Regions from separate parts of the Microbispora sitophila genome, predicted to be linked through region 1. Evidence: predicted binding sites of a transcription regulator. Region 1 holds the regulator's gene; the other holds the start of a gene.
The links. Region 1 encodes HspR, which represses chaperone genes until heat shock. Its sites were predicted from a motif close to ANTTGAGTCNNNNNGACTCAANT; they were not measured.
Positions count from the first base shown of each region.

Region 1 (14,852 bases):
CCCAGTAGATGACGTCCGCCTCGTCCACCAGGTAGCCGGCGTCCGAGGCCGGCTCCAGGCAGGGCGCGTGCCCCACCGCGCAGTCGACGTCCGTGACTCTTCCGCAGCGGCGGCAGACGAGGTGGTGGTGGTTGTCGCCGACCCGCGTCTCGTATCGCGTCGGGCTGCCCGCGGGCTCGATGCGGCGGAGCAGTCCGCCGCGCTGCAACGCGTTCAGCGAGTCGTAGACGGCTTGCAGGGACACCTGGCCGACGCGTTCGCACACACCGCGATGGATGGCTTCCACGTCGAGGTGGTCGCCTCCGCTCACGGTCTGCATGATCGCCAGCCGGGCCGCGGTCACCCGCAGTCCGGCCTCGCGAAGGCGCCCGGCGTCGTCCACAGCCCTCACGTTAGCAGTAAACTTGAATGACTCAAGTAAAGGAACTCTCCAAGTTTTTTGCCCCAGGATCTCCCACGGGCTCCCCGGATGTCGGCGGAAGATGGCATGCTCGGGTGCCGTGAGACGTCAGCCCCTCGCCCTGTCCCTGTTCGCCCTCCTCGCGGCTCCCCTCCTCGTCGCGGGATGCAGCCCGGCGGAGAGCGAGCCCGTCCCCGGCGCGTCGCAACCGGAGGTCAGGACCGCGACGCCGTCTCCCAAGCCGCAGCGGCGGCCCTTCACGATCTCCTTCGCCGGGGACGTGCACTTCGAGGGCGTCCTGCGCAACCGGCTCAACGCCGACCCGCGTACGGCGCTCGGCCCGATCGCCGCCGTGCTGCGCAAATCCAACCTCACCGCGCTCAACCTCGAGACGGCCATCACCACCGCCGGTACGCCCGCGCCGGGCAAGCAGTTCACCTTCCGCGCCCCGGCCACGGCGTTCGCCGCCCTCAAGGCCGCCGGGGTGGACGTCGTCACGATGGCCAACAACCACGGCATGGACTACATGGAGAGCGGCCTGCGGGACACGCTCGCCGCGATCAGGTCCTCGAAGTTCCCCGTCATCGGCATCGGCGCGAACGAGACCGAGGCATACCGGCCCTACCGCAGGACCGTCAACGGCAACCGGGTGTCGATCATCGGCGCGACCCAGGTGCTCGACGAGCAGTTCATCCAGGCGTGGACCGCCTCCGGCGACAAGGGCGGGCTCGCCTCGGCCAAGAACGAGCCCCGCCTCCTGCGTGCCGTACGGCAGGCCCGCAAGAACTCCGACACCGTCATCGTGTTCCTGCACTGGGGCACCGAGCTGGTCAAGTGCCCGACGCCGGTGCAGCGGAGCCTGGCGGACAAGCTCGTGGCCGCCGGGGCCGACGTGATCGTCGGCAGCCACGCGCACATCCTGCTGGGCGGCGGTTACTCCGGTCAGGCGTACGTGCAGTACGGCCTGGGCAACTTCGCCTTCTACAACTGGGGCCCGGACACCGGGACGACCGGCGTGCTCACCCTGACGATCAACGGCAGGAAGGTGCTCAAGGACCAGTGGACCCCCGCCCGGATCAACGGCGGCGTGCCGATTCCCGTGACGGGCGGCGCCAAGCAGCAGGCGCTCGGCGCCTATCGCGCGCTGCGCGGCTGCACCGGCCTGTCGGCCGCACCGGCCGACTCCTGACGGCGGCGCTACGGGATTCTTGCCGCAATTCAGACGACTGGTCGATAAGCGCTGACCACGGCGCGTGAAACAGGCAAGATGGGTGGGTGTCCAGCCGGTACGTGAGGGAAGCAGGCGGTCCCGCCTTCGTCGTCGAGCACTGTTCACCCGCCGACAGTTGGGGCCGTGGGGGTGGTGAGGGGATGTCGCCGCGCTCGTCGCATCCCGGTGAGCCGCTGCGGCGGCGTCCTTCGCAGCGTCGCAGCGCCCGCAGAGTGGAGCGGATGCTCGACGCCTGCGCCGAGTTGCTCGACGAGGGCGGGTATGACGCGCTGACGACCACCCGGGTGGCCGAGCGGGCCGGGGTGGCGATCGGTTCGGTCTACCAGTTCTTCCCGGACAAGCGGGCGCTCAGCCAGGCCCTGACCCGGCGCAACGTCGAATTGTTCGTCGCGCGGGTCGGGCGTCGCTTCATGGTCGAGGACTACGCGGGCTGGTGGGACGCCGTCGACGCCATCATCGACGAGTACGTCGAGATGCACCGCACCGTGCCCGGGTTCCGCTCGCTGCACTTCGGCGAGGTCTTCGATCTCGACCTTCTCGACTCCGTGTCCGACAACAACACGGTGATCGCCGGACGGCTCCGCGCGCTGCTTTTCGCCGAATTCGGCCTTGCCGACAGCGAGGATTTGGACCGTGCCATTCTCGTCGCCGTCGAGGCCGGGGACGCGGTGCTGAAGCTCGCCTTCCGGCACGACCCCAACGGCGACCCCGGAATCGTGGCCGAAGCCAAACAGCTCGTCTGCGGATACCTGTCCCGCCAGCTCGCCTCCGCCGTCTCGGGAGGCGAGTGACGACGGTTCGCCCCGGCGCCTCACTCGCGGGGGCGGCCGGGGTCCCCCGGCGCCTGCGGGCCGGGTACGGCGCGGGGGACGCCGATCGAGGGCCACAGTCCCGGCGCGGTGCCCTGGACGTAGGCGGTGTTCTGCCACGATCTGGTGCGGGTGCGCGGCGGTATCGTCAGCTCCCGGGTGTCGTCCTCGTCCGTCAGGCTCGGCTGCCTCTTCCCGGCCGTGCCGGCGCGGCATCCCAGACTCGCCGCCGGCTCGACCCTCAGCTCCATCATCTGCAGCTTGGCCTGCAGCCGGGCCAGTTCGGCGCGGGCCTGGTCGAGCGCCTCGTACTGGGCCGTGACGAAGCCGGCGAAACCCGGGACCACCGCGGCGAGCACCGTTGTGGAGGCGAGAGTCAGTATCACCCGCTTGGACATGCTGTAACGCTCCTCGCCGAGCTTCGATTGGCACAGGCATGGTGCGATATGCCCGACTATCTGCAGAGAAAAGCGCATAGTAGCCAAACGTGTACTAATTGTTGCTTCGGCAATGCCTGGTGTTGTCCTGCGAAAACACGCCGGGATCGGTAGCCTCGGCTCTGTGGCACATGTGACAAATGAGCAGGTGGACCGACTGCTCGAACAGGCCCTGCTGCTCGATGACCACGGTGCCCTCGCCCGCCGCCTCGACGCGCTGGCCCAGGGGTACGAGTCGGGAGAGATGTCCAGGGCGGCGATCCTCGTGCTCGCCGCGGAGGAGTGGCGGCAGGCCGGTCAGCCCGCGACCGCACTCGACCGTTACCAGAGCGCTCTGGAGGACGGCGGGGAGGTGCCGGTGGACCCGCGGGCGGGCATCGCCGACACGCTGTTCGAACTCGACCGGCCCGAGGAGGCCAGGGCCGTGATCGCCGCGGTCAGGGCAGGGGACTGGAACCCCGCCACCGCGCTGACCGTCGCCGAGACACTCGTGGCGTACGGCGACCTCGACGCGGCGCACGAGTGGGCCACCGACGGCATCCGGGCCTGCGGCGCGACGGGGTCGGGCATCCGCGACTCGCTGCTGCGCACCCGCTACCGCATCCGGGTCGATCTCGGCCTGCCCGAGGACGACCTCGACGCCCTCCTCGACGTCTCCCGCTGAGTCCTCCCGGCACCCCGGCTACGGCTGAGGGCCTCCTTCACCGCGCCCCGGGCCGTTCCGCGTGGCTGGTGGTTGTGAGGGCACGTGAAAAGGGGCCGTGCGTCACGGCCCCTTGGTCACGTTGTCTTCGGTTTCGCTGTCGTCGGTTTCGCTGTCTTCGGCGTAGCCGCCGGCCGCGAGGCGCCGTCCTCGCGAGTCCGTGGCGTACGGCGGATGGAGGGTTACGGCAGGAGTTTCTTGCCGGTCGCGGTGGCGAAATCGGTCACCGCGCGCGTGCCCGTCGCCTTGGTGAGAGCGGCCGGGGCGGTGATGTCGCCGTTCTGCTGGCGCGTGGCCGCCTTGGGGTACTCGCGCGGCCGCAGGCGCGGCACGTGCCGGCCGTCCGCCGCGTCGGGCTGCACGCCCGCCGCCGTCTCCTGCCCGCGCGCGTCGTCGTGCCGCTGCCGCTTGTCCTTCTTGCGCTCACCCTCCGGCAGGGAGGCGTTCCGCGTGCCGGTCATGGGCCGGCCGGCCTGACCCGCCTGCGGGGCCGCCTGGGCGGCACTCTGGTTGCCGGCCTGGGCCGGGGCTATGACCCCGGGCTGCTTGTGCGGGTGGTGCGCCTTGCGGTGGCGGCGCTCCTTCACCGGGAAGGTCCGGGTGCTCTGCTCCTGGCTCGAGGCGCTGCTCTGCGAACTGGTGCTGTGGGACTCGCCCTGGGGCGCGATGACCCCCTGCATGCCCTGGTTCCGCGCCTCCGGCTTCTGCGCGTTCTGTGCCCCGGGCCTCTGCGCCCCCGCGTTCTGCGCCCCCGCGTTCTGTGCTCCGGGCTTCTGTGCTCCGGGCTTCTGTGCTCCGGGCTTCTGCGACATCGGGCCCTGGGCCGAGCCGCCCCGGGACGCCGGGCTCGCCGACTCGTCCTCCGGCTTGGGATGCCGGTGGCTCTTCTTCGGATGCCCCTGCGCGACGGGGTGCTCCCGCTCGTGGGCGGCCGGCGCGGTCCGCAGCGCCTGCGGCGCGCAGGTGTCCGCGGCGCCGGGCCTGGCGGGGGCGACGGCGAGGAGGGGCACGGTGCTCCTGGCCGGGAACAGGGTCTTGGCATCAGCCGCGGAAACGGCGGGTGCGCGGCGCGGTTCGGCGACGGCAGTGGCGCCGGCCACGGCGTTGTTCACCGGGGCGGAGGCCGCCTTCGCGGGCGCCGAGAGGGTCGTGGCGTCGGCGGGCAGCGTCTTCGCGGGCAGTGCCGCCGCGCCGCCGGGCACCGCGCCAGGTGCCGTGCGCGGCATCGAACCCGGCAGCGTACGGGGGCCCGGCACGGCCGGCAGCGCCGCGGGCCCCGGGACGGTGCGGGCGACCGTGGCCGAGCCGGTGGGAAGCGAGTTGTGCCCCTGCCCGGCGGCCGCCCCTGCCGCGTCGGCGATGCTCAGCACGCTCGCCGCCGGAGCGAGGGTGGTCAGCCCACCCGTCAGGTCGCGGCCGGTGACCTCGTGGCCGGTGACGTCGCGGCCGGTGACGCCGTGGCTTTGGGCCCGGCAGGCGTCGGCCAGCGCGCCGCCCTTCGCCATCGCCGGGCCTCCGGTCAGCCAGCTCACTCCGGCAGTGACCGCCGCAAGCGCGACGCACCGCCCTCGAATACTTCGTGATGTCCTGGACATCCACGTCCCCCTGATCGCGTACGGTAGTCCGACGAACGCCGAACGTAGCAGCGAGGGGAAAGGGCGGGGCGCGCTTGCCTCAATGGTGGGGAAGACCTTACCGAGAGGGCCGGATCGTCAGCGTGTCACCTGCCTCGTCAAAGTCGACGATTACCTCGTCGCCGTCCCGGATGGCGCCCGACAGCAGCTCCTTGGCGAGCTTGTCGCCGATGGCCGACTGGATCAGGCGGCGCAGCGGGCGCGCGCCGTACAACGGGTCGTAGCCGGTCAGCGCGAGCCAGTCGCGGGCGGCGGGCGTGACGGTCAGCTTCAGCCGCCGGTCCGACAGGCGCCGCGCGAGCCGGGCGACCTGCAGGTCCACGATCTGCGACAGCTCCTCGGTGCCGAGCGCGTCGAACACGATGATGTCGTCGAGCCGGTTGAGGAACTCGGGCTTGAACGACGCCCGCACCGCGTTCATCACCGCCTCGCGCTTGGTCTCACTCTCCATCGTGGGGTCCACGAGGAACTGCGAGCCGATGTTCGAGGTGAGGATCAGGATCGTGTTGCGGAAGTCGACCGTGCGGCCCTGCCCGTCGGTCAGCCGGCCGTCGTCGAGCACCTGCAGCAGGATGTCGAAGACCTCGGGATGGGCCTTCTCGATCTCGTCGAGCAGCACCACGGTGTACGGCCTGCGCCGCACGGCCTCGGTGAGCTGGCCGCCCTCCTCGTAGCCCACGTATCCGGGCGGCGCGCCGACCAGACGGGCCACGCTGTGCTTCTCGCTGTACTCGCTCATGTCGATGCGGGTCATGGCCCGCTCGTCGTCGAACAGGAACTCGGCGAGTGCCTTGGCCAGCTCGGTCTTGCCGACGCCGGTCGGGCCGAGGAAGAGGAACGAGCCGGTGGGCCGGTCGGGGTCGGAGATGCCGGCCCGGGCCCGCCGTACGGCGTCGGAGACCGCCTGGACGGCCTGCTGCTGGCCGATCAGGCGCTTGCCCAGCTCGTCCTCCATGCGCAGCAGCTTGGCGGTCTCACCCTCCAGCAGCCGCCCGGCGGGGATGCCGGTCCACGAGGAGATGACCTCGGCGATGTCGTCGGGCCCGACCTCCTCCTTCACCATCGGCTCCTCGACCTCCGCCGTCTCGGCGGCCTTGGAAGCCTCGGCGAGCTCCTTCTCCAGCCGGGGGACGTCGCCGTACATGAGCCGGGACGCGGCCTCGAAGTCGCCGTCGCGCTGGGCCCGCTCGGCGGCGCTACGCGCCTCGTCGAGTTGCTTCTTCAGCTCACCGACCTTGTTGAGGCCGGCCTTCTCCCGCTCCCACCGGCTGACCAGGGCGTTGAGGTCCTCCTGACGGTTGGCCAGCTCCTCGCGGAGCTTCTCCAGGCGCTGCCGGCTGGCCTCGTCGGTCTCCTTGGCGAGCGCGAGCTCCTCCATCTTCAGGCGGTCCACGCTCCGCTGGAGCTGGTCGATCTCCACCGGCCGCGAGTCGATCTCCATGCGCAGCCGCGACATCGACTCGTCGACCAGGTCGATCGCCTTGTCGGGAAGGTAGCGCGCGGTGATGTAGCGGTCGGAGAGCGTCGCGGCGGCGACCAGGGCGCTGTCGGAGATCTGCACCTGGTGGTGGGCCTCGTAACGGCCCTTCAGCCCGCGCAGGATCGCGATCGTGTCCTCGACGGTCGGCTCGCCGACGTAGACCTGCTGGAACCGCCGCTCCAGGGCCGGGTCCTTCTCGATGCGCTCGCGATACTCGTCGAGCGTGGTGGCGCCGATCATGCGCAGCTCGCCGCGGGCCAGCATGGGCTTGAGCATGTTGCCCGCGTCCATCGCGCCCTCGGCGGCGCCCGCGCCGACCATCGTGTGCAGCTCGTCGATGAACGTCACGATCTGGCCGTTGCTCTCCTTGATCTCGTTGAGCACGGCCTTGAGACGTTCCTCGAACTCACCGCGGTATTTCGCGCCCGCGACCATCGCGCCGAGGTCGAGCGCGACCAGGCGCTTGTTGCGCAGGCTTTCGGGCACGTCGCCCGCGACGATCCGCTGGGCGAGGCCCTCGACCACGGCGGTCTTGCCGACGCCGGGCTCGCCGATCAGCACGGGGTTGTTCTTGGTGCGGCGCGACAGCACCTGGACGACCCGGCGGATCTCGCTGTCGCGGCCGATCACCGGGTCGAGCTTGCCCGAGCGCGCCCGCTCGGTGAGGTCGACGCCGTACTTCTCCAGCGCCTGGTAGGTGTCCTCGGGCGTCTCGCTCGTGACCCTGGCGTGCCCGCGGACCTTCTCGAACGCCTCGAGCAGCGCGTTGGGAGTGGCGCCCGCGGCCTTCAGCAGGTCGGCGACCTGCCCGCCGTCGGTGGCGAGCCCGACCAGCAGGTGCTCGGTCGAGACGTACTCGTCCTCGAGCTGCTTGGCCCGCTGCGCGGCGGTGTTGAGCACGGTCAGCAGCTGGCGCGAGCTGGACGGCGCGCTCACGGTGGAGCCCTGCGCCTTCGGCAGCCGGTCGAGCAACTCCTCGGCCTGGGCGCGCAGTTGCCGGGGGTCCGCGCCGACGGCCTGCAGCAGCGACCCGGCGATGCCGCCGTTCTGCGCCAGCAGGGTCGTCAGCAGGTGCGCGGGCGCGACCTCGGGGTTGCCGTCGGCCGCGGCGCGCCGGACGGCCGCGGACAGGGCCTCCTGGCTCTTCTGGGTGAACTTGTAGTCCATATGTGAATGCCTCGTTTCGCCGATCAGGCAGGTGGCAGTTCGTAGCGGACCAGTGCCCGCAACATCGTGAGCTCACCCCTGAGCCGGGTGACCTCCTCGCGCAGGCGCATGTTCTCGGTTTCGAGTTCGAGGATGCGCTTGATGCCGGCGAGGTTGATGCCGTGCTCCTGGGAGAGCCGCTGGACCTCGCGCAGAAGCACGATGTCCCTTGTCGAGTACAGCCGCCCCCGCCCCGCCGTACGGCCGGGGCTGACGAGCCCGAGCCGGTCGTACTGGCGGAGCGTCTGCGGGTGCAGCCCGGACAGCTGGGCGGCTACGGAGATCACATAGACGGGGGTGTCGTCGGAGATGTCGAAAAACCTGGCATCCATCGGCTCACTCGCTTCTGGCCTGCTTGATCAGCTCTTCGCGAAGGTCCTGGCCCTCCGTGGCGTTCCTGAACTCCTCGAGAGCCGCGCGGGCCTTGTCGTCGAGGTTCTGGGGCACCGTGACCTGGACGGTGACCAGCAGGTCGCCCTTCGTGCCGTCCTTGCGGGAGGCCCCCCGGCCGCGCACCCGGAACGTCCGTCCGTTGGGCGTTCCCTCCGGGATGCGCAGGGTCACCGGCATCCCCCGGAGCGTCGGCACCTTGATCTCGGCGCCGAGCGCGGCCTCGGGGAAGGTGACGGGGACCGTGACGGTCAGGTTCTCCCCGCTGCGCCCGAACACGGGGTGCGGCTTGACGTGGACCAGCACGTAGAGGTCGCCGGCCGGGCCGCCGTTCTCACCGGGCGCGCCCTTGCCCTTGATCCTGATGCGCTGGCCGTCGCCGACCCCGGCCGGGATGCGGGCCTGGATCGTACGGGTGCTCTTGCCGCGCCCGCTGCCGTCGCAGACGGGGCAGGGGTCGTCGACCACCAGGCCCCGGCCGCGGCAGTCGCGGCACGGCTCGGAAAAGGCGAAGTTGCCGAGGTTGCGGCTGGCCGCCCCGGTTCCCTCGCAGGTCGGGCAGACCCGTGGCGTCGTGCCCGCCTTCGCCCCCGTGCCGCCGCAGGCGGTGCAGGCGGCCGAACTGGTGAGCCGGAGGGACACGGTGGTGCCGTCGACCGCCTCGCCGAAGGCGAGCGTCACCTCCGACTCGACGTCCTGGCCGCGCCGTGGCCGGGCGGTCGTCGTGCGCGTGCCCGCTCCGCCCCGGTTGAACAACCCCCCGAACAGGTCCCCGATCCGCTCGCCCGACCCCGAGCCGCCGAACAGGTCGCCGAGGTCGAAGTTGAAGCCCCCGCCGGCCCGGGTCCCGCCCGCGCCCGCGTAGCCGCCGAGGCCCGACCCGAAGAGCGTGCGCGCCTCGTCGTACTCCTTGCGCCGCTTGACGTCGGAGAGCACGTCGTACGCCTCGGAGACCTCCTTGAACTTCTCCTCGGTCTCCTTGTTCCCCGGGTTGGCGTCGGGGTGGTACTTGCGGGCGAGCTTGCGATACGCCTTCTTGATCTCCTCGGCGCTCGCGGTCTTGGGCACACCAAGGACGGCGTAGTAGTCCTTTTCCAAGTAGTCCTTGGTGCTCATCTATCGCTTCCTTCGCACGAAAGGGGAGTAAATCGGTGTTCTCGCGGCTGTTCCCGCGGATGCCCCCGCGGCTGTCGTCGCGGGTGCACTCGCGGGTCTCTCCCGATCTTCGCCGATCGGGAGAGACCTCCGCGGTTTCAGTTCTCGTCCGGCCCGCCGGACGCGCCGGACTCGCCGGAGCCGGCCGCCGTCTCCTCCGCCGCCGCCTCCTCGCTCGGCTCGGCGACGGCCACCCGGGCGGCGCGCAGGATCCGGTCGTTGATCCGGTAGCCCGGCTGGAGGATCTCGATGCACGTCGGCTCGGTCACCTCCGCCGAGTAGCTGTGCAGCAGGGCCTCGTGCACGGTCGGGTCGAAGGTGTCGCCCTTCGCGCCGTACGCGGTCAGGCCCAGCTTGCCGACGGCCGCCTCCAGCGACTCGCTCACCTTCGCGAAGCCGCCGGTGAGCTCGCCGTGGTCGCGGGCGCGGCCGATGTCGTCGAGCACCGGCAGCAGTTCGGTGAGCACGCTCGCGACGGCCTGTTCCCTGACGGCGATCCGGTCGCGCTCGACCCGCTTGCGGTAGTTGCTGAACTCCGCCTGGAGCCGCTGCAGGTCGGCGGTGCGCTCGGCGAGCAGGTCCGTCGCGGACCCCTCGGCGGGCGCCGCCGTCTGCGTGCCCTCGTCCGCCGGGACGGCCTCGGGCGCGTCCCCGGCGGACTCTCGGGCCTTGCCGGTCTCCGGGTCGATTTTGCGGTTGTCGCGGATCACCGGCTCCTCCTCGGAACCGTTCTCACGCGGGCTCACTTGCGGCCGCCCTCCCGCTCGTCGTCGACGATCTCGGCCTCGACCACGTCCTCGTCGGCCTTCGCCTGCGCGCCCTCAGGGCCCGCCGCGCCCGCGCCGGCCGCGGCGCCCTCGGCACCGGCCTGCGACTGGGCGTAGATGGCCGAGCCCATCTTCTGGCTGACCGTGGCGAGCTTCTCGGCGGCGGTGCGGATGGCGGGGATGTCGGTGCCCTCCAGCGTCTTCTTCAGCTCGGCGAGCGAGTCGTTGACCTCGGTCTTCACGTCGGCCGGGACCTTCTCGTCGTTCTCGCGGAGGAACTTCTCCGTCTGGTAGGCCAGCGCGTCCGCGTTGTTGCGGACCTCGGCCTCCTCGCGGCGCCGCTTGTCCTCCTCGGCGTAGGACTCCGCCTCGCGCATCATGCGCTCGATGTCGTCCTTGCCCAGGGCCGAGCCGCCGGTGATGGTCATCGACTGCTCCTTGCCCGTGCCGAGGTCCTTCGCCGAGACGTTCACGATGCCGTTGGCGTCGATGTCGAAGGTGACCTCGATCTGCGGGATGCCGCGCGGGGCCGGGGCGATGCCGGTCAGCTCGAAGGTGGCCAGCTTCTTGTTGTACGCCGCGATCTCGCGCTCGCCCTGGTAGACCTGGATCTGCACCGACGGCTGGTTGTCCTCGGCCGTGGTGAAGACCTCCGAGCGCTTGGTCGGGATCGTCGTGTTGCGCTCGATGATCTTGGTGAAGATCCCGCCCTTGGTCTCGATGCCCAGGCTGAGCGGGGTGACGTCGAGCAGCAGGACGTCCTTGACCTCGCCCTTCAGGACACCGGCCTGGAGCGCGGCGCCGATGGCGACGACCTCGTCCGGGTTCACGCCCTTGTTGGGCTCCTTGCCGCCGGTCAGCTCCTTGACCAGGTCGGACACGGCCGGCATACGGGTGGAGCCGCCGACCATGACCACGTGGGCGATGTCGGAGATCTTGATCCCCGCGTCCTTGATGACCTGGTGGAAGGGGCCCTTGCAGCGCTCGAGCAGGTCGGCGGTGATCCGCTGGAACTCCGCCCGGGTCAGCTTCTCCTCCAGGTGCAGCGGGCCCTCGGAGGAGGCGGTGATGTAGGGCAGGTTGATCGTGGTCTCGGTCTGGGCCGACAGCTCGATCTTGGCCTTCTCGGCCGCCTCGCGCAGGCGCTGGAGGGCCATCTTGTCCTTGGACAGGTCCACGCCGTGCGCGTTCTTGAAACGGGTCACCAGCTCGTCGACGACCCGCTGGTCCCAGTCGTCGCCGCCGAGGTGGTTGTCACCGCTGGTGGCCTTGACCTCGACGAATCCGTGCCCGTCCTCCTGACCGACGTCGAGCAGGGACACGTCGAAGGTGCCGCCGCCGAGGTCGAAGACCAGGATGGTCTGGTCCTTCTCCTTGTCGAGGCCGTAGGCCAGAGCCGCGGAGGTGGGCTCGTTGATGATGCGCAGCACGTTGAGGCCCGCGATCTGGCCGGCCTCCTTGGTGGCCTGCCGCTGGGCGTCGTTGAAGTACGCCGGGACGGTGATCACCGCGTCGGTGATCTTCTCGCCCAGATACGCCTCCGCGTCCTGCTTGAGCTTCTGCAGGACGAACGCGCTGATCTGCTGGGGCGTGAACTTCTTGCCGTCGATCTCGATCGACCAGTTCGTGCCCATGTGGCGCTTGACCGAGCGGATGGTCCTGTCGACGTTGGTCACCGCCTGCCGCTTGGCGACCTCGCCGACGAGAACCTCGCCGTTCTTCGCGAACGCGACCACGGACGGCGTGGTCCGCGAGCCCTGAGCGTTCGCGATGACCGTGGGCTCGCCGCCCTCGAGGATCGAGACGACGGAGTTGGTCGTCCCCAGGTCGATACCTACCGCACGTGCCATGAGTACGTCCTTGTAGTCAAAGTTGAGTCGGTCAGACTCAAATACTAGCCCCGCCGAGGGGTCTGTCAAACGTCTTGAGTCTATGAGGCTCAACCCTGGAGCGCGCGGATTTCATCCCGTCATCGCGAACTTGTGTGGCCTGTCCTCCCTGCCCCGTCCGGGGCGGTGGACGCCCGGCCGCCGGGCATGTGGCCGCCACTCTCAACCGCCGCCGCCCCGGCCTCCGGCTCCCCGGCCGCGACGCGGACCTGACCCGGCTCGGCGGCCTACTTGGCGCCGTCCACGACCTTCCGCCCGTCGAGCGGAGCCTTGAGGTGCACCTTGGTGGTCTTCAGGATCGCGATCGCGATGCAGACGGCGTCGGGCGAGCGCCGGTCCTGCCCCTCGTACAGGGTGACGGTCACCTCGCGTGCGGTCTCGGTCACCTCGACGCGGTCGAGCACGGTGCAGGGCTCCACTCCGGACCACCACACGACGTCGAGGGACCGGCCGTCGGCGGTGGGGGTGGCGCTCTCCCACGGCACCTTGCGCGGGTTCAGCGTGGGCCCGGCCGGGGTCACGGGAGACGGGGCGCCGCTCGGCGCGCCGGACGGCCCGACCGGCGAGGCCGGGGCAGAGGAGCCGTGATCGGCGCCGGCTCCGGAGGGGGAGCCTTCCGGCTGCTCGGGTGAGGCCGAGGTGGAGGAGGTCCCTCCGCAGGCGACCGCCAGGAACAGGAGGGCCACGAGCCAGAGCTTTCTCATGCCCTTTACACGGCTGTAAGAAGCCTCCGGTTCACCCGCCGTGATCGCCCAGGGCGCCGCTCCCCGGTCCCACTCCGATGCCCCTTTTTGCGCGGTCGGGGCGGGTGCGTGATCATGTGGAGAGCCGCCGGACGGGCCGCATGCCACGGCACGGACTCGAGAGGGACGCGGATGCGCAAGGCCACGGGGGCCGCAGCTCTGCTCGCAGGGCTGGCCGCCGTCGTCCTCGCGGCGCGCTGGATGGACATTCCCGGCCTTCTCGCGCGCGTACCGCTCGGCGGCGTGCTCGCCCTCGGCGGGCTGGTCCTGCTGCTGGCCGGACTCGTACTGCTGGCCACGAACTCGAGGTCCGTGCGGACGTCGCCCTCCCCGGTGCGGGTGCTATCGGTCTGGTGGATCGTCGGCGGCCTCATGGGCGTCGCGGTCTCGACCTGGATCGCCACAACGGCCCTCACGGCGATCGCGGGAGCGGATCCCGCCCTTCGGCTGGACGCGATCAAGAGTGGCCTGACGGTGGGCGCGGGAGCCGCCGGAGGCGTGGCGCTCCTCCTCGGTGTCCGCCGCCAGTGGCTGGGTGAGCGCACGCAGGTCTACCAGGAGTATGACGCGACGGAGAAGCGGGTCACGGAGCTCTACTCGAAGGCCGTGGACCAGCTCGGCTCCGGCAACCCGGGCGTGCGCATCGCGGCCATGTATGCCCTGGAGCGGCTGGGCCGGAACAACCCCGAGCACCGCCAGGCCGTCATGGATGTGCTCTGCGCGTACCTACGGGCCCCCCTGCCGGGAGGCGCGGCGGGTGACCCGGCGGACCGGGCACGCGAGCCGGCCGGGGGCGCGGGCGACATCGGAGGCCACGACCCGGGCCAGGAGCACTCGCTGGACCTGGAGGCCCGTCTGACCGCACAACGGATCGTCGTCCGCCATCTGAAGTCCTCCGGTGGCGCGTCGGGCGAAGGCGACGATGGCGATCACTGGCCGGGCGTCGCCGTCGACCTCACGAGAGCATCCCTGGTCGACTTCGACCTGAGCGGCAGCGAGGTCGAGGCGGCGAGCTTCGCGCAGGCGGTCTTCTCCGGCAGGGCGGACTTCACCGACTGCCGCTTCCGCGGCAGGGCGGACTTCACCGGCGCCGAGTTCCGAGGCTTCGCCGACTTCGGCACCGCGTATTTCTTGGGAGCGGACTTCGCGGGAGCCGGATTCTGGGGCGGGGCGAGCTTCGCGTACGCGATATTCAGGTTCGACACCGACTTCAGCGGCGCGACGTTCACGGACGCCGACTTCAGCGGTGCCCGGTTCGGCACGGCGAGGTTCACCGGAGCGAGCTTCGACGGCAGCCTCACGAGCTTCGAGAACAGCGAGTTCTTCGCGGGGCACTTCGAAGGGGTGGCCTTCGACGGCGGGCTGAACTTCGGCTACGCGATCTTCCGCTGCGGTGTTCGTTTCCGCTATTCGGACTTCGCCGGTCCCACCTCCTTCGAAGGGACGTTCTTCGGCCGGGCCGGTTTCCGGCACTGCGCGTTCCTCGACGACGTGTCCTTCGCCGGCACGGCGTCGCGCGGCATCGCCTACAAGACCGATCCCGGGGCGGCCGCCGTGCATTTCGAAGCGGAGCACAAGGGCGTATCGGTCGTCCGGCGGAGCATCAGGGCGCTTACGGTTCGGGTTCAGGGAAGCGAACCGCGCGGCCTCCAACGTCTGGACCTGGCGGACACGCACTTCAAAGGTTCTGTGAACTTCGACGGCGCCGACATCGGCGGCGGCGACCTGTCCGGTGTCACCTTTCCGCGCACCATCGCGACCGTTCGCGTCTGGCCTTCGGCATGGCGCGAGATACCGGATCCGGCGGACCCCGCTCGCGGCACTGTGGCCCGATCCGCCGGTGCGCAGCGGCGGTAGCCGGACTCCTCGCAATCGGCGGCCTTCACTGGCGCGGTGGTCGACGGGGGAGGCTCCTCAGCGTCGAGCACCCGTCCCGAGGCGATGCCGCCGAGATGCGCGACCTGGGTCTCACGCACGCCGTGCGCCGACACCGAACAGGCACCCGAAC
Region 1 covers NZ_JADBGC010000002.1:492,990-507,841, forward strand. Annotated here, with positions in the region: gene IL992_RS05540 (Fur family transcriptional regulator) at 1-382, opposite strand, end outside; gene IL992_RS05545 (CapA family protein) at 501-1,589, shown strand; gene IL992_RS05550 (TetR family transcriptional regulator) at 1,772-2,422, shown strand; gene IL992_RS05555 (hypothetical protein) at 2,443-2,838, opposite strand; gene IL992_RS05560 (tetratricopeptide repeat protein) at 3,002-3,541, shown strand; gene IL992_RS05565 (hypothetical protein) at 3,763-5,112, opposite strand; gene clpB (ATP-dependent chaperone ClpB) at 5,273-7,861, opposite strand; gene IL992_RS05575 (heat shock protein transcriptional repressor HspR) at 7,885-8,232, opposite strand; gene dnaJ (molecular chaperone DnaJ) at 8,237-9,406, opposite strand; gene grpE (nucleotide exchange factor GrpE) at 9,544-10,191, opposite strand; gene dnaK (molecular chaperone DnaK) at 10,188-12,062, opposite strand; gene IL992_RS05595 (hypothetical protein) at 12,329-12,805, opposite strand; gene IL992_RS05600 (pentapeptide repeat-containing protein) at 12,977-14,701, shown strand.

Region 2 (14,852 bases), on a different contig from region 1:
CCTGCCAGAGCACCCGGGCGTCGAGCCGCGCGGCGGCCAGCAGCGACTCCAGCGGCACCCCCTGGCCGGCCCTGCGCTCCCCGACGCGCTCGGAGAACCCGTCCATGCCGGGGGCGACCGATCCCGTGGCGATGTGCCGCAGCAGCATGTCCAGCCCGGTCAGCGCCGTGCCCCGCAGTTCGTCCCGGGAGACGGGCGGGTCGGGAGACCCGTACGGATCGATGAGCTCGACCTGGGCCAGCCACCCCTCGACGATGTCGTCGATGTCGTCGAGGCAGCGCAGCGCGAGCTCGGTCACCGGGGCCGGAGGGGGAATGTTCACCTGCACAATCTAGCCGCCGATTTCCGCGACGGAATGCCGTTGGGCAAGCCCCTGGCCTGCGCCTACGGTTGACTCGCCCGCAAGGACGGGCCACCGAGCGGAGACGAAAGCGAGGGCGGACTGTGCACCTGACGCCTCGCGAGCAGGAGCGGCTCACCCTCTTCACGGTCGCGGAACTGGCGCGGCGGCGCCGGGCCCGGGGCCGGCGGCTCAACGCCCCCGAGGCCATCGCCCTGCTCTGCGACGAGATCCTCGAACGCGCCTGGGACGGCGCGTCCCTGGAGGAGGTCGTGGCGGCGGCGCGGTCGCTGCTCACCGCGGACGACGTGATGGAGGGCGTGCCCGACCTGGTGCCGCAGGTGCAGGTCGAGGCGCTGTTCCCCAACGGAACGGCCCTGGTCTGCGTCGACGCCCCCTTCGGCGCGGGGGACGGGCGCGGTCCCGGCGCGGTGGAGGTCGCCGACGGGGACGTGTGCCTCAACGCGGGGCGCGACCGGGGGCGGATCACCGTACGCAACGTGGGCGAGCAGACCGTCTACGTCTCCTCGCACTTCCCGCTCGACCAGGTCAACCCCGCCCTGTCCTTCGACCGGGCGCAGGCGGAGGGCATGCGCCTGGACATCCCGGCGGGCACGGCGCTCGCCTTCCCTCCGGGAGAGGAGCGGATCGTGGAGGTGGTGAAGGCGTGACGACCGTCCCGAGGGAGACCTACGCGAGGATCTACGGCCCGACCACGGGCGACCGCGTACGGCTCGGCGACACCTGCCTGTGGATCGAGGTCGAGCACGACGACACGCCGTACGGCGACGAGTTGCTCGGCGGATGCGGCAAGACGCTGCGGGACGGGCTGCTGGCCTCCCCGCGCGCCGACCGGGAGTCGGCGCTCGACCTGGTCGTCACCAACGTCGTGCTGCTCGACCCGGTGCTCGGGGTGCGCAAGACGGCCATCGGCGTCAAGGACGGCCGGGTCGTCAGCATCGGCGTCGGGGATTTCGCGATCGACTCCCACACGGCGATCGTCACCGGCGAGGGCCTCATCGCCACACCGGGCGTCATCGACTCGCACGTGCACCTGTCCTCGCCCGAGATCGCGCCGGCGGCGCTCGCCTCCGGCGTGACGACCGTCGTGGGCATGGGCCTCGGCGGCGTCTGGGACGTGGGCTGCAACCCCGCGCACAACCTGCACACGCTGATGACCGCCTGGCGGGGCACCCCCATGAACGTCGCCTTCCTCGCCCGCGGCTCCTCCAGCTCGCCCAGGCTCCTGGAGGAGGCCGTGCTCGCCGGCGCCGGCGGTTTCAAGATCCATGAGGACTTCGGCGCGACCCCCCGGATCGTGGACACCTGCCTCGGGGTCGCCGAGCAGGCGGATCTGCCGGTCGCGCTGCACACCGACTCGATGAACGAGTCGGGCTACCTGGCCGACACGATCGCCGCCACCCGGGGCCGCACGGTCCACGCCTACCACGTGGAGGGCGGCGGCGGCCATCCCGACCTGCTCCAGATCCTCTCCGAGCCGAACATCCTGCCGTCGTCCACGACGCCGACCATTCCCTACACCACCAACACGGTCGGCGAGCTGTTCCCGATGACGATGACCGTCCACCGGCAGAACCACCACATCGACAGCGACGTCGAGGTGACCCGCAGCCGGATCCGGGCGCATGCCATCGCGGCCGAGAACGCGTTGCACGACCTCGGCGCGATCAGCATCGTCAACTCCGACTCGATGGGCATGGGACGGGTCGCCGAGACGATCCGCAGGACCTGGCAGCTCGCCCACCTGCAGGCGCTGCGCGCGGGGGCCGCGCAGCCGGACAACGCACGGGTGCTGCGCTACCTGGCCAAGCTCACGCTGAATCCCGCCCTGGCCCACGGAATGGCGCACGAGGTCGGCACCCTCCAGCCGGGGCGCCTGGCCGACATCGTGCTGTGGAACCCGGCGTGGTTCGGCACCAAGCCCGAGCTCGTCATCAAAGCCGGTTTCGTCGCCTGGGGCGTGTCCGGCAGCGGCTCGGGCTCGACCCGGCTGACCCAGCCCAGGGTCTACCGCCCGTACTTCGGCGGGCTCGGCGACGCGCCGGCCCGCCTGTCGCGGATCTTCGTCGCCCACGAGGCGCTGGACTCCGCGGACGCCCGTGAGGCGCTGCCCGCGGGCCTGCGTTACGCGGCCATCCGCCGCGCGCGCGGCCTGACCAGGGCCGACATGTGCCGCAACACGGCGACCCCGCGGGTCGAGGTGTCCCGGGAGCCCGGCCCCGTCCTGGTGGACGGGGCCGAGGTCCATGTGGACCCGGCCACCGAGGTGCCCCTGTCCCGACTGCATCACTTCGCCTAGTCCCCCTGGTGATACGCAATTGAGTACGAGCAAGGCCCGCGGCGCGGGCATCGCCTCCTTCGTCGGCACCTCCATCGAGTGGTACGACTTCTACATCTACGGCACGGCCTCGGCGCTGGTGTTCGGCAAGCTGTTCTTCCCCGAGGCCAGCCCCACGGCGGGCGTCATGGCGTCCTTCGCCACGTTCTGGGTCGGGTTCCTGGCCCGCCCGCTCGGCGGTGTGGTCTTCGGCCACCTCGGCGACCGCATCGGGCGCAAGGGCACGCTCATCACCACGCTGCTCCTCATGGGCGGCGCGACGACCCTGGTGGGCGTGCTGCCCACGTACGCGTCCGTCGGCATGGCCGCGCCCGCGCTGCTGGCCGCGCTCCGCCTGGTGCAGGGCATCGCGGTGGGCGGCGAGTGGGGCGGCGCCGTGCTGATCGCCGCCGAGCACGCCGGACCCAAGCGCATCTTCTACGCGGCGTTCGCCCAGCAGGGCTCGCCCGCGGGCTCGATCCTCGCCACCGGCATGTTCGCGCTGGTCAGCCTGCTGCCCGACGACGCGTTCCGGTCGTACGGCTGGCGCATCCCGTTCCTCGCCTCCGCCGTCCTGCTCGTGATCGGGCTCGTCATCCGGCTGCGGGTCGAGGAGTCGCCGGAGTTCGTGCGGATGCGCGAGCAGCGGGAGGTCGCCAGGCTTCCCGTCGCCGAGGTCCTCCGCACGGCGTGGCCGCTGGTGCTGCTCGGCATCGGGGCGAGCGGCGTCGGCATCGCCTCGGCCTACTTCACCAACACCTTCATCCTGTCGTGGGCCACCACCGACCTCGGCATCGCGAAGGGAACGATGCTGAACGTGCTGCTCGTCGTGTCGGCCGTGCAGTTCGTCACGCAGCCCGTGGGGGCCGTGCTCGGCCAGCGCTGGGGCGCCGCGAAATTCATGCTGGCGGCGTTCACCGTGCTGATCGTCATGACGCCGGTGACGTTCCTGCTGGTCGGCACCGGTTCCGCGCCGCTGGCCACGCTGGGCCTGGCGCTGAGCATCGTGTTCGGCGGCTCGTCGTACGCGGCGCTGGCGGGGTTCCTCGCCGAGGCGTTCCCGGCCAGGGTGCGCTACACCGGCATTTCGCTGTCCTACCAGCTGTGCGGCGCGCTGATCGGCGGCACCACCCCGCTCGTCGCGCAGGCGCTGCTGACCTGGTCGGGATCGATCTGGCTCGTCGTGGCGCAGTACATCGTGATCATCCTGCTGACGATGGCGTGCGTCGCCGGCCTGCGATACCGCGCCACCGCCGTCGCGGCGAAGGCCGGGCCCGTCACCACGGCCATCTGAGGCGACCTCGAAGGGAAGCAAAGCACCATGCGTCTGGACGTCCTGTTCGTCAACGGCCGGTTCACCACCCTGGACCCCGACCGGCCCGCCGCGACCCGGCTCGGCGTGTTCGCCGGGCGGATCGCCGGGCTGGACGAGGACCTGGACGGGCTCACCGCCGAGGTCGTCGTCGACCTCGGCGGCGCGCCGGTGGTGCCGGGGTTCAACGACGCCCACCATCACCTGAGCATGCGGGGCCAGCGGCTGCGCGAGCTGGACCTGCGCGACGGCCAGGTGCGGACGCTCGACGAGCTGTACGCGAAGGTCGCCGAGCGCGCCGCGGGCCTGCCGCGGGACGCGTGGGTCAAGGGAGCGGGCTACGACCAGAACAAGCTGGGCGGGCTGCACCCGAGCCGCGAGGCGCTCGACCGGGCGGCCGGCGGCCGGCCGGTCTGGCTCCAGCACGTCTCCGGCCATATGGGCGTGGCGAACACGGCGGCGTTCGCCCGCATGGGCTTCGAACGCGTCGAGGACGTGCCGGACGTCGCCGGCGGCACGGTCGGGCGGGACGCCGACGGCCGGCCCGACGGGCTGCTCGCGGAGCAGGCCCAGGGCCTGGCGGACGCCGTGCTGCGCCCGGTGCCGTTCGAGGACTTCGTCGAAGGCATCGCGCTGGCCGGCCGGGTGGCGGCGAGCGAGGGCCTGACCAGCTTCACAGAGCCGGGCGTCGGACGCGGGCTGGCCGGCAACGGCGCCTGGGACCTCGCGGCCTTCCAGGAGGCGGTGCGGCGGGGCGTCCTGCCACAGCGGGCCACGCTGATGCCCGGCTCGCCCAACCTGCACGACATCGGCGACGGCTGGTTCGGGCTCGACCTCGGGTTCCGCACCGGCATCGGCGACGACCGGCTGCGGATCGGGCCGGTGAAGCTGTTCTCCGACGGCTCGCTCATCGGCCGCACCGCCGCCATGTGCTGCGACTACGAGGGGGAGCCGGGTAACCGGGGACTGCTTCAGGAGGACGCCGAGGCGCTGCGCGCCTTCATCCTGCGGGCGCACGCCGCGGGCTGGCAGATCGCCACCCACGCCATCGGCGACCACGCGATCGACGTGGTCCTCGACGCCTACGAGGAGGCGCAGGCGCGCGATCCCCGGCCCGACGCCCGCCACCGCATCGAGCACTGCGCGGTGACCAGCGACGCCCAGGTGGCGAGGATCGCGAGGCTCGGCGTCATCCCGGTGCCCCAGGGCCGGTTCGTCTCCGAGCTGGGCGACGGCATGCTCGCCGCCCTCGGCCCCGAGCGCTCGCTCGGCTGCTACCGGCAGAGGTCGTTCCTGGAGGCCGGCATCGTGATCCCGGGCAGTTCCGACTGCCCCGTGGCCGACGGCGCCCCGCTGCTCGGCATCCACGACCTGGTCAACCGCCGTACGGCGAGCGGCGTGCCGTTCACCCCTGCCGAGTCCCTCACCGTGGAGCAGGCGCTGCACGCGTACACGATCGGCTCGGCGTACGCCGCCGGGGAGGAGCGGCACAAGGGCACGCTGTCGCGCGGCAAGCTGGCCGACTTCGTCGTCCTGGGCGACGACCTGTTCACGGTCGCCCCCGAGCGGATCAAGGACGTCGCCGTGCTCGCCACGGTCGTCGGCGGCGCCGTCGTCTTCGACGAGGCCGGCCTGTCCGTCTAGGGCGGTACATTTGGGGTCCACGAGGCTCACCCACCTGGAGGCGGCACTGCACATGGGCGTCCGGCACCTGCGCGACAGCGCGTCGCGGGTCAGTCGTCCGTACGGCGCAGGCGCTTGAGGTCGGAGCGGTGTTTCTTGGCCGCCAGGCGGCGCTCGACCGCGCCCTTGGACGGCTTGGTGGGACGGCGCCGCTTGGGCGGCGGCGCGATCGCGTCGCGGAGGAGGGCGGCGAGCCGTTCCCGCGCCGCCTCCCGGTTGCGCAGCTGCGAGCGGTATTCCGAGGCCGCCAGCGTGATCACGCCGTCGACCAGGCGGGCGGCGAGCCGTTCGAGCGCGCGGGCCTTGAGCGCCGGGCCGAGGGCGGTCGTACGCGCGAGGTCGAAGCTCAGCTCCACCCGGCTGTCGGTGGTGTTGACGCCCTGGCCGCCCGGGCCGGACGAGCGGGAGAAGCGCCAGGCGAGCTCCGCCTCGGGCACGACGACCGAGCCGCGCACGTGCAACGGGCCTGACATCGGTGCTCTCCCTTGACGTATGGACGGGGACGACCAACCTATCCCGGTGAATATCACCGCCGCTCTTCATTTATCACCGTAAACACCGCTTGTGGTTGTCGCGGTCCAACGCGTCGTGCACAGTGACCCCCGTATTCCAGGCGACAGGGATGGGCGGGAGCATGACCTCGATCGTGGGCGTCCACGGCATCGGCAAGTACCACTACTACGAGGAGGCCGGCGGGTCGGCGGGCGGCGCCGCCGAGACCATGCGGGCCAAGTGGAACGCCTACCTGCACCAGGGGCTCACCGGCCGGGCGGACGGCGCGGGCGACTACTTCGCCGAGATCGCCTACTACGCCCACCACCTGCACACCGGGCCACAGAAGCCGCCGCGGCAGATGGAGGCGCCGGCCAAGCTGGTCCTCGCCGACTGGGCGGTCCAGCTCGGCGGTCCGTTCCGCGACGTGGCGGGCGAGTCGCTCACCGGTCTCGCGCACCGGCTGGCCGAGTGGCTGCTGACGAGGATGGGCCCGCGGGCGGTGCGTTTCGCCCAGGACTTCTGCCCGGAGGTGGCCGCTTACCTGGGCGGCGGCGACCCGCGCGTGCGGGCCCGCGACGCGGTGGCCGACGTCGTCCGCAGGCGCCGTCCCCGGGTGGTGGTCGCCCACTCCCTCGGCAGCGTCGTGACGTACGAGGCGCTGTGGGCGCATCCCGATCTCTCGGTCGAACTGCTCGTGACGCTGGGCAGCCCGCTCGGCATGCGCGACGTCGTCTTCGAGCGGCTCGCGCCGGTCCCGGTGCGGGGCCGCGGGGCGCGCCCGCCGGGAGTGCGCCGCTGGATCAACATCGCCGACAAGGACGACATCGCCGCGATCCCGGCCGTGCTGGCGTCGTGCTTCGACGGCGTCGATCGGGACGTCTCCTGCGACATCGACTGGCTCGACTTCCACACCGTGCGCAACTACCTGCGCTGCGGGAGCGCCAACGAGTACCTCAAGCCCTACGTGACCTGAGTTCCGCACACGGGTTATGATCGTACGACCATGAAGACTGTGCTTTTCGACTACGGCAACGTCGTGTCGCTTCCCCAGGCCCCCGAGGACGTCGCGCGCATGGCGGGAGGTGATCCGGGGTTCGAGGACCGCTACTGGGAGGTGCGGCTCGACTTCGACCGGGCCACGCTCGACCCGGCCGCGTACTGGTCCCACGTGTACGGCAGGCCGATGAACGGAGCCGAGCTGGACGCGGTGGTCGCCCTCGACGCGGCGAGCTGGTCGCGGCCCAACGAGGAGACCGTGGCGATCATCGACGAGCTGGCCGGGGTCGGGGTGCCCATGGCGCTGCTGTCCAACATGCCGGTCTGCATCGCCGAGAGCATCGACGCGCTGCCGTTCATGCGGCCGATCGGCCCGCGGTTCTACAGCGGCCGGATGGGCATGGTGAAGCCGGAGCCGGAGATCTTCCACGAGACCGTGGCCTGGCTCGGGGTGGCCCCCGGCGACCTCGTCTTCGTGGACGACCGGCTGGAGAACGTCACGGCGGCCGAGCGGGCGGGGCTCGCCGCCGTCCACTTCCGCGACGCCGCCGCCCTGCGCGAGGACCTCAAGACGCTGCTGGTCTGAGCTGTCCTCTGGTGGTTCCCGGCGGGGTCACCGCCATGGGGGCCAGGGCGTCGCGGAGATCTTCAGTGGGCTTCTACTGGGCCTGCACCACCGGCGGGCCCTCGCTCGCCTGGACGAGGACGAACCCCTGGCCCCGGAAGGCGAGCTGCATGGCCTCGCCGCTGCCACGGCCGATCAGCGCACCGGCCTTCATCGTCCGGTTGACGCCCACCTGCAGGTGGGCGCTCCAGCAGACCGCGGACTGGCCGTCGGCGAACGTCGGCATCTGGGAGGTGTCGAGGAGCACCGGCGTGCCGTGCGCGGTCACCGCGACCCAGCCGGTGCCGTTGATCGTCATGTTGAACAGGCCGCCCGCGGCGATCCCCGCGCCCTGCACACGCTGGATGTCCCAGGTGAGCTGGGGATCGAAGGCCAGCAGGTTGCGGCCGTTGACGGTGAGGGCCTCGTTCTCCAGGTAGAACAGGTGGATGTCGTGGGCGTCGTCGGCCAGGAACAGCAAGCCCTGTCCTCTGACGCGCATCAGCGGCGCGCCCTCACCGGTCACCATCTTCTTGAGCAGCCTGCCGACTCCGCCGGAGCCTTCGTAGTCGAAGTCCATCTGGCCCTGGAAGGCGACCATCGAGCCCTGCCTGGCGATCACCTCGTGCGGGAGGTGGACGCGGAGCATCTTGGAGTTCTGCAGGACGAAGTTGCCGGGGACCTGCTGGCCGTTCAGGTTTCCGAAGAGCGCGCTGCGCATGGAGAGTCCTTCGATGAGTGTGATCGTGCACGGGTAGTGACGATCGGGGACAGGGCTCCGGTTCCGCGCCCCGGGCATTCGGCCTCAGCCGGTCGCGTTTCCGAGCCTCAACTCGCCGGGGGGCGGGGATCGAGGGGTGGTGCGTCGACCGGGCAGCCGGGGGCGGGCGGTTCGGACGCGGTCGCGAGGACGTTCGACCTGATCGTGGCGAACGTGATGACCGCCGCGACGGCCATCATGGCCGCGCCGACCAGCATCGACGTGTGGAACCCCTGGGTGAAGGCGGCAGGGGAGTCGTAGGCGTCCCCCGTCAGCCCCACCAGTGGCGGGACGGCCGCGACGGCCAGGAGGCCGCCCGTCCGGGCAAGGGCGTTGTTGACCCCGCTGGCGACGCCCGCGTACCGCTCCTCGGCCGTGGCGAGCACGGTCGCGGTGAGCGGGGCGACGGCGGCGGACAGGCCGAGCCCGAACACGACCGCCGCGGGCAGCACGCCGGCGAGATAGGACGACCCCGGGGCGATGCGGCTCATCAGCAGCAGCCCGGCCGCGCACAGGAGGATGCCTCCCGTCATGGGCAGGCGCGGGCCCGTCTTCCTCGCCAGCTCGCCGGCGCGGGGCGACAGCAGCAGCATGAGGACCGTGACCGGGAGCATCGCCGACCCGGCGGCGATGGGAGAGAACCCGGCCGACACCTGGAGCTGGACGACCAGCAGGAAGAACACCAGGCCCATCGCCGCGTACATGACCAGCGTCACGACGTTGACCGCGGTGAATTCCTTGGAGGCGAAGACCCCCACGGGGACGAGGGACCGGGGCGAGCGCCGGATCTCCACCACCACGAAGCAGGCGGCCAGGACGAGTCCTGCGGCCAGCGGCACCAGCCCGTCGCCCGCCAGGATCAGGCCGTACGTCAGCCCGGCCAGCGCGGGGGCGGCGAGGACGGTCCCGAGCACGTCGAAGCGGCCGTGCGGCCCCGCGTCCCGGGTCTCGGGCACGTGCCGGGCGGCGACGCCGACCACGACGGCCGCGAGCGGCAGGTTGAGCAGGAACACCCACCGCCACCCGGCCGCCTCCACGAGCCATCCGCCGAGCAGCGGCCCGAGGGCGGCGGCCACGCCGCCCAGCCCCGACCAGGCGCCGACGGCGCGGGGCCGGTCGTCCCGCACGTAGCTCGCCTGGATGATCGCCAAGGACCCGGGGATCAGCAGGGCCCCGCCGATGCCCTGGAGTGCTCGGGCGAGCACGAGTACGGGCGCGTTCGGCGCGATTCCGCAGAGGGCGGAGGCCAGGGCGAACCAGGCCACCCCGGCGACGAAGACCTTCCGCCTGCCGAGCCGGTCGCCCAGCGACCCGCCCAGCAGGATCAGCGCCGCCATCGTGAGCGTGTACGCGTTCACGGTCCACTGGAGGCCGGACATCCCGGCGTGCAGGTCGCGCCCGAGGGCGGGGAGGGCCACGTTGACCACGGTGCCGTCGAGCGTCACCATGCCCGACCCGAGGACCGTGGTCAGCAGCACCCACCGGCCTGGCGCCGAGCGAAGCCGGATATGTCCGGATGTCATGGACGTCATCATGCGCCACTCGGAGGAATGGGTGCGCCACAGCGGCGGGGATTACACGATTACGATCGCTCACAGCGAACTGACGCAGAACAGGGAACAGGATCGGGCTCCTGTTAGTTGAGCCGACATAACTCAACCTAGTGGAGTGCTGATGTCCCAGATCCTTCCCGTCCTCCCGCTCGACGACGAGGTCGTCCTGCCCGGCATGGTCGTGCCCCTCGATCTGTCGGCCTCCGAGGTCCGCGCGGCCATCGACGCCGCCCGCGCCAGTGGCGAGAGCACGGTCCTGCTGGTGCCCCGCATAGACGGCCGCTACGGCCCGGTGGGGGTGAGCGCCGTCGTGGAACAGGTCGGCCGGCTGCCGGGCGGGGAGCCCGCGGCCGTGGTGCGCGGCGTCGACCGCATGCGTGTCGGCACCGGCACCACCGGCCCCGGCGCGGCGCTGTGGGTCGAGGCGACCGTGCTGGAGCCGGTCGCCGCCGGACCGAGGGCAGAGGAGCTCGCCAAGGAGTACAAGGCCCTCACCACCACGATCCTGCAGAAGCGGGGCGCGTGGCAGGTGGTCGACGCGGTCAACCAGATCGAGGACCCCGCCGTCCTCGCCGACAGCGCGGGGTACGCCCCCTGGCTGCAGACGCCGCAGAAGCTGCTGCTGCTGGAGACCGCCGACCCGGCCGAGCGCCTGGACAAGCTGGTCGGCTGGGCCCGCGACCACCTCGCCGAGCTGGACGTCGCGGAGACCATCCGCAAGGACGTCCAGGAGGGCATGGAGAAGCAGCAGCGCGAGTTCCTGCTCCGCCAGCAGCTCGCGGCCGTGCGCAAGGAGCTCGCCGAGCTCAACGGCGACCCCTCCGACGAGGAGGAGGACTACCGCGCCCGCATCGAGGCCGCCGACCTGCCGGAGAAGGTCAGGGAGGCCGCGCTCAAGGAGGTCGGCAAGCTGGAGCGGGCCTCCGACCAGTCGCCCGAGAGCGGCTGGATCCGCACCTGGCTCGACACCGTGCTCGACATCCCGTGGAACGTCCACACGACCGACGAGTACGACATCGCCGGAGCTCGCGCGGTGCTCGACGCCGACCACACGGGCCTGGACGACGTGAAGGACCGCATCGTGGAATACCTCGCGGTTCGCAAGCGCAGGGCCGACAAGGGCCTCGGCGTGGTCGGCGGCCGCCGCAGCGGCGCCGTCCTCGCGCTGGCCGGCCCTCCCGGAGTCGGCAAGACCTCGCTCGGCGAGTCGGTCGCCCGCGCCATGGGCCGCACGTTCGTCCGCGTCGCCCTCGGCGGCGTCCGCGACGAGGCGGAGATCCGCGGCCACCGGCGCACGTACGTGGGGGCGCTGCCCGGCCGCATCGTCCGGGCGATCCGCGAGGCGGGCTCGATGAACCCGGTCGTGCTGCTCGACGAGATCGACAAGGTGGGCGCCGACTACCGGGGCGACCCGACGGCGGCGCTGCTCGAGGTGCTCGACCCGGCGCAGAACCACACGTTCCGCGACCACTACCTGGAGGTCGAGCTCGACCTGAGCGACGTGCTGTTCCTCGCCACGGCCAACGTGCTGGAGCAGGTGCCCGGGCCGCTGCTCGACCGCATGGAGATCGTCACGCTGGACGGCTACACCGAGGACGAGAAGGTCGCCATCGCCCGCGACCACCTGCTCCCGCGCAACCTGGAGAAGGCCGGCCTCACCGCCGCCGACGTGACGGTGGAGGAGGCGGCGCTGCGCCGCCTGGCGGGCGAGTACACCCGCGAGGCAGGCGTCCGCTCTCTCGAGCGCTCGATCTCCCGGGTCCTGCGCAAGGTGACGGCGAAGGTCGCCCTCGGCGAGGCCGAGCTCCCGGTGACGGTCACGGCCGGCGACCTGGTCTCCTACCTGGGCCGGCCGCGCCACGTGCCGGAGTCGTCCCTGCCGGAGGCCCGGCAGCGTACGGCGGTGCCGGGCGTGGCGACCGGCCTCGCGGTGACCGGCGCGGGCGGCGACGTCCTCTACGTCGAGGCGTCGCTGGCCGACCCGGAGACCGGGGCGACCGGTGTGACCCTGACCGGCCAGCTCGGCGACGTGATGAAGGAGTCGGCACAGATCGCGCTGTCCTTCCTGCGGTCGCGGGGCGCCGAGCTGGAGCTGCCGGTCGGGTCGCTCAAGGACAGGTCGGTGCACATCCACGTGCCCGCGGGCGCGGTGCCGAAGGACGGCCCTTCGGCCGGTGTCACGATGACCACCGCCCTGGCCTCGCTGCTGTCGGGCCGGCCGGTCCGCGCTGACGTGGCGATGACCGGCGAGGTGTCCCTCACCGGGCGGGTGCTGCCGATCGGCGGGGTCAAGCAGAAGCTGCTGGCGGCCCACCGGGCGGGGATCACCACGGTGCTCATCCCGGCGCGCAACGAGCCCGACCTGGACGACGTCCCGGCCGAGGTGCTGGCCGACCTCACCGTCCACGCGGTGAGCGACGTCCGCGAGGTCCTCGACCTGGCTCTCACCCCGGCGACGGTCGCTCAGCAGGCGGCCGCCTGAGCCACTCCACACGGCCCGCGTCTCCGCTCCGGAGGCGCGGGCCTTTCCCTGTGACGAAGCACACATTCCCGGTATGGAATAAGGATTAGCCCACTCCTGTTTCAGCCCGTCGTGAGCGTATCGAACCTGGTGAACCCGCCCGAGCGAGGGTGTCTCGCGGTCTGAAGCCCGCGATCCCCATCCCTCCCACGAAGGCACTCACCGATGACGCTCTCCCCGCCGCCCGATCTGATCCTGCGCCGGATCACGCATCTGCCCTTCCCGCCCGGCACGCGCTAGCCGCACGTGCATGAGGAATCGGCCGCCAACTTCTTCGGGGACAGCAAGTGATCACGGTTTCCGGCCTGCGCAAGGCCTACGGCGACGTCGTCGCGCTCGACGGCGTCGACCTCCACGTCGGCAAGGGCGAGGTCTTCGGCGTGCTCGGGCGCAGCGGCGCAGGCAAGAGCACCCTGTTGCGCTGCGTCAACCTGCTCGAGCGTCCGGACGAGGGCGTGGTGACCGTCGACGGACGCGAGCTGACCGCCCTCGGCGCGGCCGACCTGCGCCGCGCCCGCCAGCGCATCGGCATGATCCACCAGCACTTCGCGCTGCTGTCCTCGCGCACGGTGGCGGGCAACGTGGCCTTCCCCCTGGAGGTCATGGGCGTCGGCAGGGCCGCCCGGGCCCGGCGCGTCGCGGAGATGCTCGACCTCGTGGGGCTGGCCGACCGCGCCGGGGCATATCCCGCGCAGTTGTCCGGCGGCCAGAAGCAGCGGGTCGGCATCGCGCGGGCGCTCGCCGCCGAGCCGTCGGTGCTGCTGTCGGACGAGGCCACCTCCGCGCTCGACCCCGCCACGACCCAGTCGATCCTGGCCCTGCTGCGGCGGCTCAACCGGGAGCTGGGGCTGACCATCCTGCTCATCACCCACGAGATGGACGTCATCAAGGCCGTCTGCGACTCGGCGGCGATCATGAGCGACGGGCGGATCGCGGAGGCGGGCTCCATCCCCGGCCTGCTCGCCACCCCCGGGTCGCGCCTGGCGGCCGAGCTGTTCCCGTTGCCGCCCGCCGAGCCCGGCACCGTGACGGTCGCCCTGGCCGCGGACCAGACCCTGCTGTCGCGTCTCGCGCGTATGTACGACGTGGACGTCGCTGTCGCCGCAGGCGCGGTCGAACAGGTCGCGGGGGTCCCGGCGGGCCGGCTGCGGCTGCGGATCACCGGATCCGGTACGGCTGCCGCCCTCGCCGACCTGCGCGAGCGCGGCCTGCTGGTGGAGGAGGACGCATGACCTGGTCGGAGATGAGCCCCCTGCTGTGGGAGGCCACCGGGCAGACCGCCGTGATGGTGGGCTGGTCCACGTTGTTCACCGTGCTGTTCGGGTTGCCGCTCGGCGTCTGCCTCGCCGGGACGGACCGGGGCGGGCTGTTCCCGGCCCCCGCCGTGCGGCGCGTGCTCGGCCTGGTCGTCAACGTCGGCCGGTCGCTGCCCTTCATCGTCCTCATGATCGCGGTCATCCCGGTGACCCGCGTGCTCACCGGCACCACGATCGGGACCGCCGCCGCGGTGGTTCCGCTGACGATCGGCGCGGTGCCGTTCTTCGCCCGGCTGGTCGAGACGGCGCTGCGCGAGGTGGGCCGCGACGTCGTGCAGGCGGCCGAGGCGATGGGGGCGGGAGGGGTGACGATCGTGGCGCGCGTCCTGCTCCCCGAGGCGCTGCCCGGCCTGGTCGCCGGGCTGACCGTCACCGTGGTCACGCTCATCTCCTACTCGGCCATGGCCGGGGTGATCGGCGGCGGCGGTCTCGGCGACCTCGCCGTCCGCTACGGATACCAGCGGTTCGAGACCACGCTCATGGTCGTCACCGTGGTCGTCCTGGTCGTCGTGGTGCAGCTCGCGCAGACCCTGGGCGACGCCGTCGCCCGCCGTCTTTCCCACCGTTAACCCATCTAAGGAGTTCTGTCCCATGCGTAGAACGCTCGGCCTCGTCATCGCCGCCGTGGTCGCGCTCGTGTTGTCCGCCTGCGGGTCCTCGTCTTCGGACACGGCGACCGCCTCCGGCACGGCGGCGGCGGACGCCCCGCTCAAGGTCGGCGTGAGCCCGGTGCCGCACGCGCAGATCCTGAAGTACGTGGCCGACAACCTGGCCGCCGCGAAGGGCCTGAAGCTGGAGATCGTCGAATTCAGCGACTACGTGCAGCCCAACCTGCAGCTCCAGGACGGCCAGCTCGACGCCAACTACTTCCAGCACAAGCCGTACCTGGACGACTTCAACGCCTCCAAGGGCACGAAGCTGAGCTTCGTCGCCC
Region 2 covers NZ_JADBGC010000009.1:173,858-188,709, reverse strand. Annotated here, with positions in the region: gene IL992_RS18425 (PucR family transcriptional regulator) at 1-322, opposite strand, end outside; gene IL992_RS18420 (urease subunit gamma) at 445-1,011, shown strand; gene IL992_RS18415 (urease subunit alpha) at 1,008-2,660, shown strand; gene IL992_RS18410 (MFS transporter) at 2,680-3,972, shown strand; gene IL992_RS18405 (amidohydrolase) at 4,000-5,634, shown strand; gene arfB (alternative ribosome rescue aminoacyl-tRNA hydrolase ArfB) at 5,724-6,146, opposite strand; gene IL992_RS18395 (hypothetical protein) at 6,308-7,141, shown strand; gene IL992_RS18390 (HAD family hydrolase) at 7,172-7,750, shown strand; gene IL992_RS18385 (AIM24 family protein) at 7,824-8,489, opposite strand; gene IL992_RS18380 (MFS transporter) at 8,597-10,051, opposite strand; gene lon (endopeptidase La) at 10,203-12,563, shown strand; gene IL992_RS18370 (methionine ABC transporter ATP-binding protein) at 12,890-13,834, shown strand; gene IL992_RS18365 (methionine ABC transporter permease) at 13,831-14,487, shown strand; gene IL992_RS18360 (MetQ/NlpA family ABC transporter substrate-binding protein) at 14,510-14,852, shown strand, end outside.
Region 2: a site for HspR is predicted at 10,167-10,189, ahead of lon (endopeptidase La). Genes of this name have one in related genera too.